Regions from separate parts of the Rahnella sp. RFA10(1/100) genome, predicted to be linked through region 2. Evidence: predicted binding sites of a transcription regulator. Region 2 holds the regulator's gene; each other region holds the start of a gene.
What was found. The regulator Fur, encoded in region 2, represses iron uptake genes when iron is present. The targets are predictions, from matches to a motif close to ATAATAATGAGAACNACTATCAA.
Positions count from the first base shown of each region.

Region 1 (5,752 bases), on a different contig from region 2:
CATACTGAAAGCGCTTGGCGCACCGGTACCGGTTTATGCGCACGTTTCAATGATTCTGGGCGATGACGGTAAAAAACTGTCTAAACGCCACGGTGCGGTAGGCGTGATGCAATACCGTGATGACGGTTATCTGCCCGAAGCCCTGCTGAACTATCTGGTGCGTCTGGGCTGGTCTCATGGCGATCAGGAAATTTTCAGCCGTGATGAAATGAAGGCCCTGTTTTCACTGGAAAACGTCAGCAAATCAGCCAGTGCGTTCAACACTGAAAAACTGCAATGGCTGAACCACCACTACATTAATACGATGGATCCGCATTATGTGGCGACCCATCTGTTGTGGCATGTGGAGCAGGCAGGTATCGAAACCCGTAACGGCCCGCAACTGTTCGAAATCGTCACCCTGCTGGGTGAGCGCTGCAAGACCCTGAAAGAAATGGCCGAGTCCTGCCGTTACTTTTATGAAGATTTTGCAGAGTTTGATGCGGATGCGGCGAAGAAACATTTACGTCCGGTTGCGCGCCAGCCGCTGGAAGTGGTGCGCGCCAAACTGGCTGCAATCACTGACTGGACTGCTGAGAACATTCACCACGCGATTCAGGGCACAGCGGATGAGCTGGAAGTGGGGATGGGTAAAGTAGGGATGCCACTGCGCGTTGCGGTAACCGGCGCAGGTCAGTCACCGGGTGTTGACGTCACCGTTCATGCTATCGGTCAGCGCCGTGTGCTGGCGCGTATCGATATGGCATTAGCCTTCATTGCTGAGCGTGAAACACAAGCGCAGTAATGACCGCTCAGTAGCTTGTTAAAAACAGTCGTAAAAAAGCCAGCACGGGAAACCGGCTGGCTTTTGTATTTCCGTAAAACGTAAGCGTGAAAACGGCTTAATTAACGTTGTTCAGTCGCCGGTGTTTCAACGGTCGGACGGTAGGCCAGGAAATACATCAGACCAACGAAGCCTGCACCCCCTACAGCGTTACCGAGGAAGACGGCCACGAAGTTAGGCAGATATTCTGACCAGCTCAGAGCACCGGCAAAGATTGCTGCAGGCACGATGAACATATTTGCCACCACGTGCTGGAAGCCGATGGCCACGAACGCCATAACCGGGAACCACATACCGATCACTTTGCCGCCCACTTCTTTACTGGCGAAGGCCAGCCAGATTGCCAGACACACCAGCCAGTTACAGCCGATACCAGAAATGAACGCGTGCATGAAGTCTGCATTGACCTTCGCAGTGGCGGTTGCCACGGTTTTGCTCAGGAAAGCCCCTTCCGTCAGCCCCAGAACGTGACCGAAGAAATAGGCCACGGCCAGACTGCCCAGCAGGTTAGCGACAGTCACCCAGAACCAGTTGCGCAAAACAGCGTAAAGGCTGATCTGACGCGCGAACCAGGCGATAGGTAAGGTCATCATATTACCGGTCAGCAGTTCTCCCCCTGCTAATACAGTCAGAATGATGCCTACCGGAAACACAGCAGCGCCCAGCAAGTTACTGAATGAACCCCAGGAAGCAGGTAATGTCCCTATTACATGCAGATCCAACAGGAAACCGGTGGCGATAAAGGCGCCAGCCAGGAAGCCCAAAATTAACAAATTCAACACGGTGGCGCGGCTTTTATTAACGCCCGCTGTGACGGCGATGGAAGCGATTTCTTTAGGTGAATACAAGGACATGGGAGTGCTCGAATGGTTTAAGTTATGATTATTGCGCGAGCAGTCTATTCTGAGATTTATCTCAAAACAAGACGATTTTCATAGTCTGCTAACATTCTATTAATTATTCGGACATAGATGTTAAGGAAATGCGTAAGCAGATCAGAAAGCTAGGAATCGTGCGGGCTGGCGGGTGTTTTGTAAAACAAAGTGTCTGTCTGAAAATTTCCCTGAAGAAAGGTGTTTTTTGCCGGAGGGATGAGGGATTTGACGGCTTTTTCAGCGCTTGAATTCAGAAACGGATTTAGCCGTTGACAGGGGTAGCGACGTTTCATATTATGCGCCCCGTTCACCCGTTTTTACGGGCATGAATTGGGGGTATAGCTCAGCTGGGAGAGCGCTTGCATGGCATGCAAGAGGTCAGCGGTTCGATCCCGCTTATCTCCACCAACTTCCTTTCCAGAGCAAGTTGGCTGTTTCCTTCCCAGGGAAACAAAAAGTAAACAGATACAACCTCGTGTGGGGGTATAGCTCAGCTGGGAGAGCGCTTGCATGGCATGCAAGAGGTCAGCGGTTCGATCCCGCTTATCTCCACCAAATATTAAAGAAACCTGCTTCGGCAGGTTTTTTGCTTTCCGGGGTTTGTGATTTTCCTTCCGGTTTTCCTGCCTGAATTGCAGACATAAAAAAACCCGCCGAAGCGGGTTTCTTGTCGTTCTGTATTGGCTTACTACGCCAGTACCAGACCTGCGATAGAAGCAGACAACACGCTGACCAGCGTTGAGCCGTACAGCAGTTTCAGACCGAAGCGTGAAACCACGTTGCCCTGATGTTCGTTCAGACCTTTAATAGCACCTGCAACGATACCGATCGAGGAAAAGTTTGCGAATGACACCAGGAACACGGACAGGATGCCCACGCCGCGAGGTGACAGCTCAGTCGCGACTTTTTGCAGATCCAACATCGCAACGAATTCATTGGAAACCAGTTTGGTTGCCATGATGCTGCCGACTTGCAAGGCTTCGTGGCTTGGCACACCCATCATCCATGCGAACGGATAGAAGACATAACCCAGCACGCCCTGGAAGGTGATACCGAATACCACGTCAAACAATGCATTCAGGCAGGAGATCAGTGCGATGAAACCAATCAGCATGGCTGCAACGATGATAGCCACTTTGAAACCCGCCAGGATATATTCACCCAGCATTTCAAAGAAGCTCTGGCCCTGATGCGTATTACCGATTTGCAGGTCTTCTTCTGAATCAACTTTATAAGGGTTGATCAACGACAGTACGATGAAAGTACTGAACATGTTGAGCACCAGCGCAGCAACAACAAAGCGCGGTTCGAGCATGGTCATATACGCACCCACAATCGACATAGAAACCGTCGACATTGCTGTGGCTGCCATGGTGTACATACGTTTTTCAGACATTTTGCTCAGAATATCTTTATACGCGATAAAGTTTTCTGACTGACCCAAAATCAGGGAGCTGATGGCGTTGAAAGATTCCAGTTTTCCCATGCCATTAATTTTCGACAGAACCGTACCGATAATACGGATGACGAAAGGCAGTACACGAATGTGTTGTAAAATACCGATGAGTGCAGAAATGAACACGATCGGACACAAAACTTTCAAGAAGAAGAACGCTAATCCTTTATCGCTCATGCCTCCAAATACGAAGCCGGTCCCTTCCGCAGCGAATCCTAATAATTTCTCAAACAAGTCTGAGAAGCCTTTCACAAAACCTAAACCAACAGAAGAATTCAGGAAGAAGTAGGCTAATAAGACTTCGATGACCAGCAGCTGAACAATGAAACGTAAACGGATATTTTTCCGGTCACGGCTCACCAGTAAAGCGAGTGCAGCGACAACGGCCAACGCTAATACAAAGTGCAATATTCGGGACATGGGTGCTCCAAATTAGAGGCAGGCTATATTTCGACGGACATTTTATGTAACGCGTACATTTAAAACGTGAAGTCGATTGCAAATATAGAAATTACAAACACGAATTGCAACAAATCACGGCTCATCACACAAAAAATCAAGATGTTAATAAAACTAAGCACAATTAGCATTCCTGTGCTAGTTTTATCATGTGCCGTAATGCATTCTGAATCTGGCCCGTTAATGTCTGTTTTAGGAAAGTACGATGCGTCTGGCTTTCTGAAATCGGGTGAGCGAATCACCTCTCAGTTATTACCTTCCCGCTTACAGCTGCTGCCTATCAGAGCAATCACTCAGATCATTCTAAATGCACTTGATAATCATTATCAATTAGATATGATTGATGTAAGCGTAATAATTGTAAGGGTTAACTAACTATGCTGAACAGCCGGGCCGAATCCACAGGCCGCGCGTCCAGAAAGATGAAGCTTTCACTGATGGGGCCGGCTTTTATTGCCGCCATCGGTTATATCGATCCGGGCAACTTTGCGACTAATATTCAGGCCGGAGCCTCTTACGGTTATCAGTTGCTGTGGGTGGTGGTATGGGCCAACATCATGGCGATGTTGATCCAGTTGTTGTCTGCCAAACTCGGTATCGCCACCGGCAAAAACCTGGCCGAACATATCCGCGATCGTTTCCCGCGTCCGGCTGTCTGGGCTTACTGGGTGCAGGCGGAAATTATCGCGATGGCTACCGATCTTGCCGAATTTATTGGTGCCGCCATTGGCTTTAAACTGCTTCTCGGGGTATCGCTGTTACAAGGCGCGGTGCTCACCGGGATTGCGACCTTTATTATCCTCGGGCTGCAAAAACGCGGGCAAAAGCCGCTGGAACTGGTGATCGCCGGTTTGCTGCTTTTTGTCGCGGCGGCGTATATCGTTGAGTTATTCTTTTCGCAACCGAGCATGGTGGCGCTGGGCAAAGGCATGTTGATCCCTGCACTGCCAACCGCCGATTCAGTCTATCTGGCTGCCGGTGTACTCGGTGCGACCATCATGCCGCATGTCATCTATCTGCACTCCTCGCTGACTCAGCGGGGCGGTAAAGCCTCTAAAGCGCAGCGTTATTCAGCCACCAAGCTGGATGTCGGCATTGCCATGACTATTGCCGGTTTCGTGAATCTGGCGATGATGGCGACAGCCGCAGCGGCATTTCATTTCAGCGGACACAGTGGGATCAGCGAGCTGGATGAAGCCTATCTGACGCTGCAACCGTTGCTGGGTCACGCTGCTGCGACTACCTTTGGTCTGAGTCTGGTGGCTGCCGGTTTATCTTCAACAGTGGTCGGTACGCTGGCCGGGCAGGTGGTGATGCAGGGGTTCGTGAAATTCTACATTCCGCTGTGGGTTCGCCGTACGGTGACCATGATGCCGTCTTTTATTGTGATCCTGATGGGATTAGATGCCACACGCATTCTGGTGATGAGCCAGGTCTTGCTGAGCTTCGGGATTGCGCTGGCATTGCTGCCGTTGCTGGCTTTTACCGGTAACCGCAGCCTGATGGGTGATATGGTGAATACGAAAACCGTCCAGTGGGCGGGCCGGGTCATCGTGCTGATCGTCGTCAGCCTTAACCTCTATCTGCTGATCGGTATGTCGAAATAACGCCTGCGCAGCGACAGGCAAACAAAAACGGGACAGTTTGCGCTGTCCCGTTTTTGTTTGTTTTATTCAGTTGATTAATGGCGGTGGTCGCCATGCCCGCCGCCCCGGTGATCATCATGGCCGTGCCCCCGGTCATGTCCCCGACCCCGATCCGGCCCGCGGCCGTGATCATAATGCGCACGCCCGTGGTCGCTGTAATAATAACGCGGCGGTGGCATCGGACGACGTGGCGGATGGCGTTCGTTCCACCAGCCATGATCGCGCCAGCGATAACCATCCCAGTAATAGCCGCGCGGGCTGCGTGCACCATAGTGGTGGCCCCGATAGCCGTTCCACCAGCTTGGGTTACGCCAGTCATAGCCGTCCCAGTAATAACCCCGCCTGTCGCGGTCACCGATATTGATAGAAAGGCCCGGCGTATTCAGGCTGAAACTGCTGGCCTGTACGGTGGGTACCGCCGCAGGGAGCAGGGCAAAGAACAAAGTCGCAAAAAGTACCGGTTTTAACATGTGTGGCCCCAGATTCCTTATAA
Region 1 covers NZ_SEWR01000002.1:73,254-79,005, forward strand. Annotated here, with positions in the region: gene gltX (glutamate--tRNA ligase) at 1-784, shown strand, start outside; gene ETV65_RS07090 (formate/nitrite transporter family protein) at 886-1,677, opposite strand; tRNA gene ETV65_RS07095 (tRNA-Ala) at 2,031-2,106, shown strand; tRNA gene ETV65_RS07100 (tRNA-Ala) at 2,178-2,253, shown strand; gene ETV65_RS07105 (NupC/NupG family nucleoside CNT transporter) at 2,387-3,574, opposite strand; gene ETV65_RS07110 (Nramp family divalent metal transporter) at 3,991-5,220, shown strand; gene ETV65_RS07115 (DUF2502 domain-containing protein) at 5,295-5,729, opposite strand.
Region 1: ETV65_RS07110 (Nramp family divalent metal transporter) is a predicted target of Fur. The motif match lies at 3,921-3,943, and genes of this name have one in related genera.

Region 2 (5,752 bases):
ATGGGCGGCAAAGCCGCGATGGCGCTGACGGCACGGATCCCCGATCGTATCGAAAAGTTGATCGCCATTGATGTCGCCCCCGTGGATTATCACGTCCGTCGTCATGATGAGATTTTCGCGGCCATTAACGCTGTGACCGACGCAAGACTCCGTGACCGCACGTCTGCCAGCGACTGTATGCGCCAGTATATAAAGGAAGACGGCGTGATCCAGTTTTTGCTTAAGTCCTTCCGCCAGGGCGAATGGTGCTTCAACGTGCCCGTGCTGCTCAGTGAATACGAAACCATTACCGGCTGGGAAGATGTGCCAGCATGGGATCATCCGGCGCTGTTTATCCGCGGGAGCTTATCGCCGTATGTGCAGGATGAATACCGCGACGCGATTGCCCGCCAGTTTCCACAGGCCAAAGCACATGTGGTGGCGGGAGCCGGTCACTGGGTGCATGCGGAAAGACCCGATGCGGTACTGCGCGCTGTGCACCGTTTCATCGATGTGGCCTGAGGTTTAACATCCTGGGGATAAATTGTGCAAAAAGTCTGCACAACTTAAGAAGTTATCATGAAATCAGGGCAATCAGGCGTTGTGAACCCCTGGGGCGCCAGTGTATGATTGCGCGCTATAATTTTGCCGCCCCGTTTTACTCACAGTGAGTCGCGGGGGGTGAATTGGGTCAGGGTTTCTTAGCCCGAAATGTGTGAAACGCTCGTCAGGAACGGCTTGCCGTTTCCCGATGTAAAAACTTCCCTGGTTGTACCTCTACCTATGGCAAAAGAACAACTGGATCGCACGACGATTGATCTGTTCGCAGATGACCGTCGTCCGGGGCGTCCAAAAACAAATCCGCTATCCCGTGATGAACAGCTCAGGATCAATAAGCGCAACCAGTTACGCCGCGATAAAGCGAGCGGCCTGCGTCGTGTGGAGCTGAAAATGAATGCCGATGCTGTTGACATGCTCAATAAGCTGGCAGAAGAACGCAATATCAGTCGTAGCGAATTGATTGAAGAGATGCTGCTGTCGCATCTTAACGGTCATGAAGGTTGATTGAAAAGCGGGTAACCCGATAAGGCTACCCGTTTGTTTTTCTTAATTATTCCACGCTAATTTACGTCTTCCCACTCAGAACGTTTCCCAGTTTTCAGCACTTTTCGCCGAAAGCCTGCCGGTATCAGGACGCAACAAGGGTGCTGAAATCGACTTCGCCGGACGTGAACCCACATTCGTGACGCTGTCTTTCAGTTTGAACGTTGCGACGGCGTTGTTGAGCAACGAAGCCTGTTCTTCCAGCGATACTGCGGCCTGTGACGCCTGTTCTACCAGTGCGGCGTTCTGTTGTGTAACGCTGTCCATTTCTGTGACCGCTACCGCTACCTGACTGATTCCTTTACTTTGTTCGTCAGACGCAGACGCAATTTCCGCCATGATGTCGGTGACATGCGTAATTGAGCGCACCACTTCATTCATTGTCTGACCGGCGTTTTCAACCAGTTTCGAGCCGCTGTCGACGCGGGAAACCGATTCGCTGATGAGCTGTTCGATTTCTTTTGCAGCCTGCGCACTGCGTTGTGCCAGGCTGCGCACCTCGCTGGCAACCACTGCAAAACCACGCCCCTGCTCGCCTGCACGTGCTGCTTCTACTGCGGCATTCAGCGCCAGAATGTTGGTCTGGAAAGCGATGCTGTTAATCACGGAAGTGATTTCAGCAATTTTCTTCGAACTGCCGGAGATATCTTTCATGGTGCTGACCACATCCGCCACGATGTTGCCACCTTTCTGCGCAGTGGTAGAAGCTTCCATAACCAGCTGGCTGGCATGATGAGCGTTATCAGCATTGTGCTTAACCGTCGCAGTCAGTTCTTCCATGCTGGCAGCGGTTTCTTCCAGTGCAGATGCCTGCTCTTCCGTACGGGAAGATAAATCATTGTTTCCGGCTGAAATTTCTGACGCGCCCTGATAGATGTGATTGGTGCAGTTGCGGATGGTCTGAACGGTATTCACCAGGCTAGACTGCATCAGGTTCAGTAACGGAATCAGCTTACCGGCGCAGTTTTTACCGAACTCATCCAGATAAAGCGTCAGATCGCCGCTGGCGATCACCGCGAAGTGATCACGGATTTTATCCAAGGGTTTCACCAGCGCCATGACCAGATAACGGTCAGTCAGTAATAAGATCACCAGCCCGATACCAAAGGCCGTCAGCAGAATCACTTTGCTGAATGAGGTCAGATGGGCAGACTGCCGTTGCGATGCATCAAAATCTACCGCGATCTGACCGCCGACTTTGTCCATCGAGACACCAAAACTGCGGCTCAGTGCAGGTACGGTAGTGTTGGCTAACTGGTTATATAACTCCGTGTTCTTACTGAAGGCTGCGTCGAACATTGGCGTGACGCCCTGGGTAATCAGATTTTCCCAATTGGTGATCAGTTCCTGCACGGCAACATCTTCCAGCCCCGGATGCGGCGCCGTTTTAAAATTAGCCAGTGCCTGGGTCAGCCCGGTGAGGGATTGTTTGGCGGTATCAAAAATTTCCGGACCTTTTGACGGATCGGCCTGAAGCTGTGCGACGGCACGCGTAAGGCGAGTTACGGTACGGAAATACTGATCATTTCCTTTATTGATCAGCGCCATATTATTGACCAGCTCGGTACTGTTTTTGGTATTTTGGGTCAGTGTGTCAAGGGAGGTAACGGTGTATAGGGAAACACCCGCCCACATGACACAAAAAATGCCAAGAATTGTTAACAAAGCGGCCCTGATGGTAATATTTTTTAAAAACTGCACGATATGCCTCTCTCGAAACATGACTGTTTCTGGCCTGAGGATTGAGGGGGATGCGGAGAATCAAGACAGGTAACCAGCAGGCAAGTGCCCCAGGACATGTTTGAACACCTCTCCGGGCATCGATTTCTTTATTATGTTGAGATTGCTCTCGCATCATCTATCGGCGGAATATTCTCGAAATTTAGTATTGTGACGACTTATTTCTTCAATTTGCGTTTGACCTTATTCAGCCTGAGGTTAACGCACCCTGCGTGAAAGCACACAAAGGCGATAACACTTAAAAATATTGCCCGATAAACTTATTTCCCAGCTAAGAAGGCGAGCAGAAGCATATTCTCCGCCGCACGAGTTTGCTATCATCTGCATTATTATTGCCTGCGTTGCAGAGCACTTCATTGAGAACAAGAGGTTAGGTAATCTTATGGCCGTTGTAGGTATCTTCTTTGGATCCGATACAGGTAACACCGAAAACATCGCAAAAATGATCCAGAAACAGTTGGGTAAAGATGTTGCAGAGGTGCATGACATTGCGAAGAGCAGCAAAGAGGATCTGGAAAAATTCGATATTTTGCTTATCGGTATTCCAACCTGGTATTACGGTGAAGCGCAGTGTGACTGGGACGACTTTTTCCCAACGCTGGAAGAGATAGATTTCGAAGGTAAGCTGGTTGCACTGTTTGGCTGTGGTGACCAGGAAGACTATGCCGAATATTTTTGCGATGCACTGGGCACCGTGCGCGATATCATTGAGCCACGCGGCGCAGTGATTGTCGGACACTGGCCTACCGAAGGGTATCACTTTGAAGCCTCTAAAGGCCTGGCTGATGATAAGCATTTCATAGGACTGGCAATTGACGAAGATCGCCAGCCGGAACTGACCAGTGAACGTGTTGATGCCTGGGTGAAACAGATCACAGAAGAACTCAGCCTTTCTGAAATTATTGGCTAAAAACCCTGTTGGCCCTGAGGATTTATTCTACAATTGAAGGGCCAAACTATTACTGAAATTAACAATTTAACTGCTACAAAATTGTAACTTTCGGTCGTATCAAGGTACACTGAGTTCCTCTGTTTTTTCTATCGATCAAGTCGTTGCATTACCAATGTGACCGGCAAATTGTGATCTTTATTAACAGGCTATCGTTGACGACAATTGGCACACTTGCGTAAACGAAGAGACTAAACGAATAATTTGTGCCGCCGATGCCACAGGCTGCATGCCTCAACTTGATTAGCACATAGTAACAGGACTGAATCCGCATGACTGACAACAACACCGCACTGAAGAAAGCTGGCTTAAAAGTCACGCTTCCGCGCCTCAAAATCCTGGAAGTGCTGCAAGCGCCGGAAGGTCATCACGTTAGTGCGGAAGATCTTTACAAGCAATTAATTGATATGGGTGAAGAAATTGGCCTGGCAACGGTTTACCGCGTTCTGAACCAGTTCGACGACGCCGGTATCGTTACCCGTCATAATTTCGAAGGCGGCAAGTCCGTATTCGAACTGACTCAGCAGCATCACCACGATCACCTCATCTGCCTGGATTGCGGACGTGTAATCGAATTTCGTGATGAGTATATTGAAGGCCGTCAGCGTGAGATTGCTAAGAAACACGGCATCAAACTGACCAACCATAGTCTGTATCTCTATGGTCATTGTGAAGCAGGTGATTGCCGCGAAGATGAGTCTTTGCACAACGATAAACCTGCGCACTAATATGGCATGTGGCAACCCCGTTGCCGACAGGCTGTGAATTCATTAACCGCTGAAAAGCGGTTTTTTTATGTCTGGATTTCAGCAACCCTAAAAAAACCCCGGCACGCCGGGGTTTGATTTCTGCGATTCGTTTTACGGTTTCGGAGCGTTATTGGCCCGGATTTCCTGCCATATCTTTCCGCAATCTGCGGCATACGCCTGACCATTACCGGTTTTGCGTGCCGTAAGACACTGCTGGTAATCCACCACGCGAACCGTTTCCTGTTCCGCAAATTTTTGGTGGGCTTTTTCCTGTTTCAGTACATTCAGCACCGCCTGACAGGATGCCAGTTTATCCGGATTGCCTTCCGCCGTATTAATACAGGCGCTGTAAGCCTCACGCGTTTTGGATATTTCAGCCTGATCGGCTGTCGGCGCACAACCCGCCAGCAGAACAGCGGATACCACGGTCATCAATAATTTATTCATCGACATAGCGACCTCAGAAAATAGTGAATGGAGCGATAACAATGAATTTCACGTCTTTTTCATCCTGGAAAATATTGCCGTATCCGCCGCCCCAGCTTGGAATATCCGAATGATTGTCATACTGGGTGTAATGCAGTTTGAACAATGTCCCTTTCGCACGGCCTTCCTGAATGGTGTACAGCGCATCCAGACTCCAGGCGCTTTCTTTCAGGCGCTGACTCTGGTCGTAAGCCGCGTTAGTGCTCGGCCTGGCATCCCATGCATAAACATAGGAGCCACCGACGGCTAAGCCCGGTAAATCCCATTTTGCCAGGTCATACAACACGCCTGCATATACTGCTTTTTCACCGTTAGCGTTGAAGTCCGAACGGTTGTCCCACCACACATCAAGACGGCCGTTTGAAGAGGAATACGTCGGCGTCATACGTTGCAGGAAGTAACCCTGGTTCCCTTCCGCTTTCACCATCGTCCCTTCCAGACGCCAGTTGAACTGACCCGTGGTATAGCCGAAAGTTAACGCCTGCAACCAGGCCAGACCATCATACAAACTGTTTGGATCATTTTTGTCGCTGATACGATCTTCTGCCCCATAGAACTGATAGCTGGTAGTCAGCGGATTGCCCAGCAAATCTATTTTGTACGAGGCTTTGCCAAAGTACTGATCGACATAACTTTCAGCCTGACCAAACGCGCCTTCCAGCACGAAGTCATTTTTAAAGTCATATTTCGCACCGAGTGAGTGAATATAAGAAACGCCGGTTTTCTTATCATTCTGGCGGAAATC
Region 2 covers NZ_SEWR01000001.1:1,375,000-1,380,751, forward strand. Annotated here, with positions in the region: gene ybfF (esterase) at 1-501, shown strand, start outside; gene ybfE (LexA regulated protein) at 763-1,044, shown strand; gene ETV65_RS06325 (methyl-accepting chemotaxis protein) at 1,120-2,784, opposite strand; gene fldA (flavodoxin FldA) at 3,206-3,733, shown strand; gene fur (ferric iron uptake transcriptional regulator) at 4,045-4,500, shown strand; gene chiQ (ChiQ/YbfN family lipoprotein) at 4,633-4,968, opposite strand; gene ETV65_RS06345 (OprD family outer membrane porin) at 4,982-5,752, opposite strand, start outside.

Region 3 (5,752 bases), 1.2 Mb from region 2:
GCGGTTAGCGGGGCCACGTCACGTAACGATGCAGACCGGTATAAAACGGTGGCGGTGACGGCAGAGCAAACCTCTGCGCACGCCGCAGCTATGCTGGATGTCGCCCAAAATCAGGCAGCGGTAACACATGCACAGCGGGCAGAAATTCAGGCGGCACTGGCGCTGGCGAAGGCTGCTGTGGTGAAAGCGCAGGCATCAAAAGCGCTGGCGCAGCAGGATCTCAATCACACCACTATTTTTGCCGCTGTTGATGGCGTGGCGGGCAACCGGCAGGTACAGATAGGCGATTACGTCACACCCGGTCAGCGTTTGATGACACTGGTACCGGAGCAGGGCATTTATGTAACGGCCAACTTCAAAGAAACGCAGACCGGCAGAATGCAGCCGGGACAACGCGCGGATGTGCATGTGGATGCGTTGCCGGGCGTGACATTTCACGGTGAAGTCGACAGCCTCGCGCCGGGTTCTGGCTCAACGTTCGCATTGCTGCCGTTTGAGCCGGGCACGGGTAATTTCACCAAAATTGTTCAGCGGGTGCCGGTGCGCATCCGTCTGGACACCGGTCAGCCTGATTTAGCGGCGCTGCGCCCCGGATTATCGGTGGATGCACGCGTTTCGCTAACTGATCCTGTCAGGTAAACTATGACGGCAATTTTCTGATTATCAGGGTGTTACTATGCGCTACGAAAGTGAACATAAACCTAAAATCCGTGAGCGGATCGTGAAGGAAGCGGCGAAAGCCATCCGCGCCAAAGGGCCATTGCAGGTCAGCGTGGCAGGTGTGATGAGCAAAGCCGGCCTGACGCACGGTGGGTTTTATGCGCACTTTGCCTCAAAAGAGGCGTTGATTGAGGCGGCCATCGGGCAGATGTTTAATCAGGTTATGGCCCGCTGGGATAAAGAAAATCAGGGACTGACGGCGCAGAAACAACTGGCAGGGTATATCGATTTTTATTTGTCGCCGTGGCACCGCGATAACCGTGCGCAGGGTTGTCCGGTATCGGCGCTGGCCTCTGAAACCCCCCGTATGTCGGCACCCTGTCAGGCAGAGTTTGCGCGTGGTATCGGACGTATCCGTGAAATGATTATCCGTCAGATAACAGAGATGGGTGTCGATGATCCGCAAACGCTGGCGATTTCGGTGAGTGCGGAACTGATGGGCAGTTTGTCACTGGCACGCTGTGAGCCGGACCGGCAGGTATCGGATGCCTTGCTGGAAAGTGCGAAGAAAGCGCTGAAGGCGCGGTTAAATTTGCCGGGATAATAAACTCTCAGAATCGCTCCCTCCCCTGCGAAGGGGAGGGTTGTGGTGGGGTATTACTTCGCAGGGGGAGGAGCTGAAAAATCTATCAGAAATCGTAACCTACTGTAGCCACCACCGTCCGTTCCTGACCCCAGTAGCAGTAGCTGGTGCCGTAACAGGCTGCGACATATTTTTTGTCGAACAGGTTGTTAGCGTTCAGCTGCACATAGGCGCCTTTGAGTTGCGGATTGAACTGCACCAGATTCATACGCAGTGACGCGTCAACCAGCGTGGCGGAAGGCATGTGGCGGGTGTTTTCGTTATCCGCCCATTGGGTGCCGATGTAACGAACACCTGCACCCATATCCACACCAATCGGCGTGTTGTACTGACCCCAGATGGAAGCCATTTGCTTTGGCGTCACATACGGTGTGTTACCGTTGTTCTCAGCCGCATCACGGATACGCACTTTGTTGTAGGTGTAACCGGCCATCACGTTGAAGCGTTCGGTAACCTGTTTCTTAGCTTCCAGCTCCAGCCCCTGTGAGCGGATTTTACCCGCCGGCTCGTAGTAGCTGCCGACCACCACGCGGTTACCCACGTCTTTCTGAGTCAGATCATACAGCGCCGCGGTGTACATATCAGAAGTACCGACAGGCTGGTATTTGATCCCGGCTTCGTATTGCTCACTCTGCATCGGTTTCAGCAGCGTGCCGTCAGCGCCCGGCAAGGCAGATGGCGTCATCGCCTGGCTGTAGCTGACGTACGGAGAAATCCCGTTGTCGAAGGCGTACAGCAGGGAAGCGCGGCTGTTAAAGTGGCTGTCTTTACGTTCGCTGTTGCTCTGCGTGCCGTAAATGCTTTCGTAGCTGCGGCTGGAGGTTTTCAGCGTGTCGTAACGGCCTGACAGGGTCAGATACCATTTGTTCCAGTTCATCTCATCTTGCAGATAGGTACCCATCTGCTCATAACGGTTTTTACCGCGTTTAAGGCTGTAATAATCCAGTGCATCACCGCCCACGCCGGTGTACGGATTGAGATTTTCAGCGTAAGCAGCGTCAGATTTCACATCATTGATAAAGTGGGAATAGTCAAAGCCCAGCACCACTTTATGCGCCAGTTCGCCGGTGGCGAAATCCGCTTCAAGCTGGTTATCGATCGCGAAGGTATCCAGGGATGATTTTTCACCGGAATAATAACGGCTCATCTCGGTACGATCCGCATTCCAGCCGGCCTGATACACCTGATCCAGTTCGGTATTGGAATGGGTGTAGTTGGCGTTCTGGCGGAATGACCATACATCGTTAAATGCATGCTGGAATTCGTAGCTGTAGATTTGTTCCCAGCGTTTGAACTGATTGCGCGTGCTTTCACCATCAAAGAAACCGCGGCTCAGTTTCTGTCCATAGAGGCTGCCGTCAGCCGGAACGGCGGCATGGTAGCCACCGGACGGATCTTTTTGCAGATACGCGCGAAGTAACAGCGAGGTGTTTTCATCCGGCGTCCACAACAGTTGTGGCGAAATCGCGTAACGCTCTTCACGCTGATGATCATACTGCGTATCGCTGCTGCGGGTCATACCGGTCAGACGGAACGCCAGCTGATCATTGATGGCGTTGGTGTAGTCGAACGCGCCGCCTTTAGTATTTTGCGTGCCACCGGAAAGCTGGAAATGACCCTCTTCAGCAAACTGCGGGCGCTTGGTCGATTCCACCACCACGCCGCCAGGAATGCTCTGACCGTAGAGGGCAGAAGAGGGGCCTTTCACCACATCAATGCGTTCCAGGAACCATGGGTCGACCTGGATGGAGTTGTAGGTCGAGCCATCGCTGAGGATACGCAGGCCATCGAGGAAGGTGTTGTTGACGTCACCGCCATGGAAACCGCGCAGGGAGATGGTGTCATAACGCGTTGCGCCGCCGGCAAAGTTGGTGAATACGCCCGGTGTATAGTTCAGCGCAGCGTTGACGGTGGTGGCATTCTGATCCGTCATTTGCTGACGGGTCACGACAGAAACTGCCTGGCCCGTGGTAATCAGCGGCTGATCCGTTTTGGTCGCGCTTTTACTGGTTTTCGCGCTGTAACCCTGGGTCGGCGCATCGGCGGTATCCGCAGGCGCAGCTTTGACAATGACGGTGTCTTCAGCTGCCATTGAGGCAACCGGCATTGCCAGCGCGCACATGAGCACCGAGCGTTTGAGGGGGAAAGCCAACAACATATTCATAATCCCTATAAATAACTCAATAAATTATTGAGTGATTAATTGATGCATGTGTAATAAACCCAAAAGCCAACATTTGTTCCGCCTAAAAACGGCTATACGTGACAGACGGTAACGTAACCAAACCTGGCAAATGTTAAACTTAATGATAATTGTTATCATTATTATTTTGTAAATTCAAGGGAACTTTCTTCAAAAAGTGTGAGGTGACGCATTTTTAACCTGATGAAAACGAGGGTTTTTTGAGAGGGGCACTAAAAATTCGGGCAAAAATGGCCGCGAGTGATTACGGTTAATAGGGCATTTTTAAATATTTTCATTACCTAAAATTCACTGCCGGGAGGCGAAAATGAGTCAGGGGAGTCAGGAGGAGTACAACGGGAAATGGGCTGCGGTCGATGATTATCTGGTACGTCATCTCGTGGAAAGCGATCCGGTTCTGGAACAGGTGCTGAAAAATAACCATCAGGCCGGTTTACCCGCGCACGATGTGGCACCCAATCAGGGGAAATTACTGGCGCTCCTGGCACAAATTACCGGCGCGCAAAAAGTTTTGGAAATCGGCACGCTCGGCGCGTACAGCACACTCTGGCTGGCGCGGGCATTACCGGCGCTCGGAAAAGTCGTGACACTGGAAGCCGATCCGCATCACGCCCGTGTCGCAAAAACCAATATTGAACTGGCCGGTTTGCAGGACAAAATTACCTTACACGTCGGTCCTGCCGCCCAAACGCTGCCAGGGCTTCAGGCAGAAGCCCCGTTTGATCTGATTTTCATTGATGCAGACAAACCGGGTAATCCGTTGTATCTCGAGTGGGCGCTGAAACTGTCGAAACCGGGTACTTTGATTATTGGCGATAACGTGGTGCGGGAGGGTGCGGTGGTGGATCCGCACAGCGACGACGCCCGGGTACAGGGCGTGCGTCGCTTCATTGAGATGATCGAACAGGAGCCGCGTTTATCTGCGACCGCGCTGCAAACCGTCGGCAGCAAGGGCTGGGACGGTTTTGTGCTGGCACGGGTCACCGGTTAACCGGGCTTAACGCGCCAGCCCGAAGCCAATGTCAAACAGCGGGTTTTCGCTGTCATGCGGCATATCGGATTGTTGTCTGAGCACCGCTTCCTCAGACGATGGCAGTTCAAACGGTAGCTTTCCGGTATAAGCTTCAGGGCTGGTCAGGCGGGTAAACAGTACGGTATCGCTGACACCAAAATTACCGATAACCGCTTTCGCTTTGTCTGTCACATTGGTCAGGATCGCCGGACGGTCGAGATAAACAGTCACGATTGTCGGCACCGCTTTGCTGGCTTTCACGATGGCCTGATAATCCGCATTGTCGCCGGTAAAGGCCAGTGAACCTTCATGATGGCGTTTGCCGAAGAACCAGGCTTTATGCGGTTGTTCATACGGCGCATGGGCGCGGATCAGCGCAATATCGGCTTTCTCCGGCGTATCCACCACGGTAAAACCGGCTGCTTTTGCGGCCTGCGGTCCGATGCCATACAGCCAGATTTTTTTGCCTTTTTTCAGCGGCAGCACGTCGCCGGTGTTTTGCAGCAGTACCAGCGAATGTCCCTGAGCCGCATCGGCTTCTTTTTGCCAGTCAGCCCGCCCGACGGTCCGGGTGGCGTACTCCACATCCACATACGGATTTTCAAACAGACCGGTCCTGAATTTTTGTTCAAGAATACGCACGACAGATTCGTCCAGACGCTGTTCAGTCAGCTGCTTTTCATTCACCGCATTGACCAGCAACTGCGAGTCGGTCACGCCGCCAAACTGATCAACACCCGCCTGCACGGCCTTCACGAAACGCTGCTGCGGCGTCAGGTTTTCAACGCCCCATGACATGCCGCCCGGCACCGGTTCTTTGCCTTGCGGCGAACCGTTCAGGCAATCATTTTCACAATTGCTGGTGATCAGCCAGTCGCTGAGAATGACGCCTTTGAAACCGTATTGTCCGCGCAGAATATCGGTCAGCAACTGATGGCTGAATCCGGCACCGACCTGTTCGAGCGGTTTACCATCCACGGAGACATTTTTCAGGATCGAATACGTCGGCATTACGCTGGCGACATTGGCTTCAAACGCGCCGGTAAAAGGATAAATGTGTTCTTTGAGATTGTTGCCGGGGAAGACGGCGTTTTTGCCGTAAACATTGTGACTGTCGAAACCGTTTTCAGCAGCACCGTACCCGACCCAATGTTTGACCACAGCGATCACGCTGCCCTGATTGAGCCCGTCGGCACCGTTTTGCATCCCTTCGATATAACCGCGCACCATGTTA
Region 3 covers NZ_SEWR01000001.1:136,163-141,914, forward strand. Annotated here, with positions in the region: gene ETV65_RS00575 (HlyD family secretion protein) at 1-639, shown strand, start outside; gene ETV65_RS00580 (TetR/AcrR family transcriptional regulator) at 677-1,264, shown strand; gene ETV65_RS00585 (TonB-dependent siderophore receptor) at 1,350-3,461, opposite strand; gene ETV65_RS00590 (O-methyltransferase) at 3,814-4,497, shown strand; gene ETV65_RS00595 (glycoside hydrolase family 3 N-terminal domain-containing protein) at 4,504-5,752, opposite strand, start outside.
Region 3: ETV65_RS00585 (TonB-dependent siderophore receptor) is a predicted target of Fur. The motif match lies at 3,610-3,632, and genes of this name have one in related genera.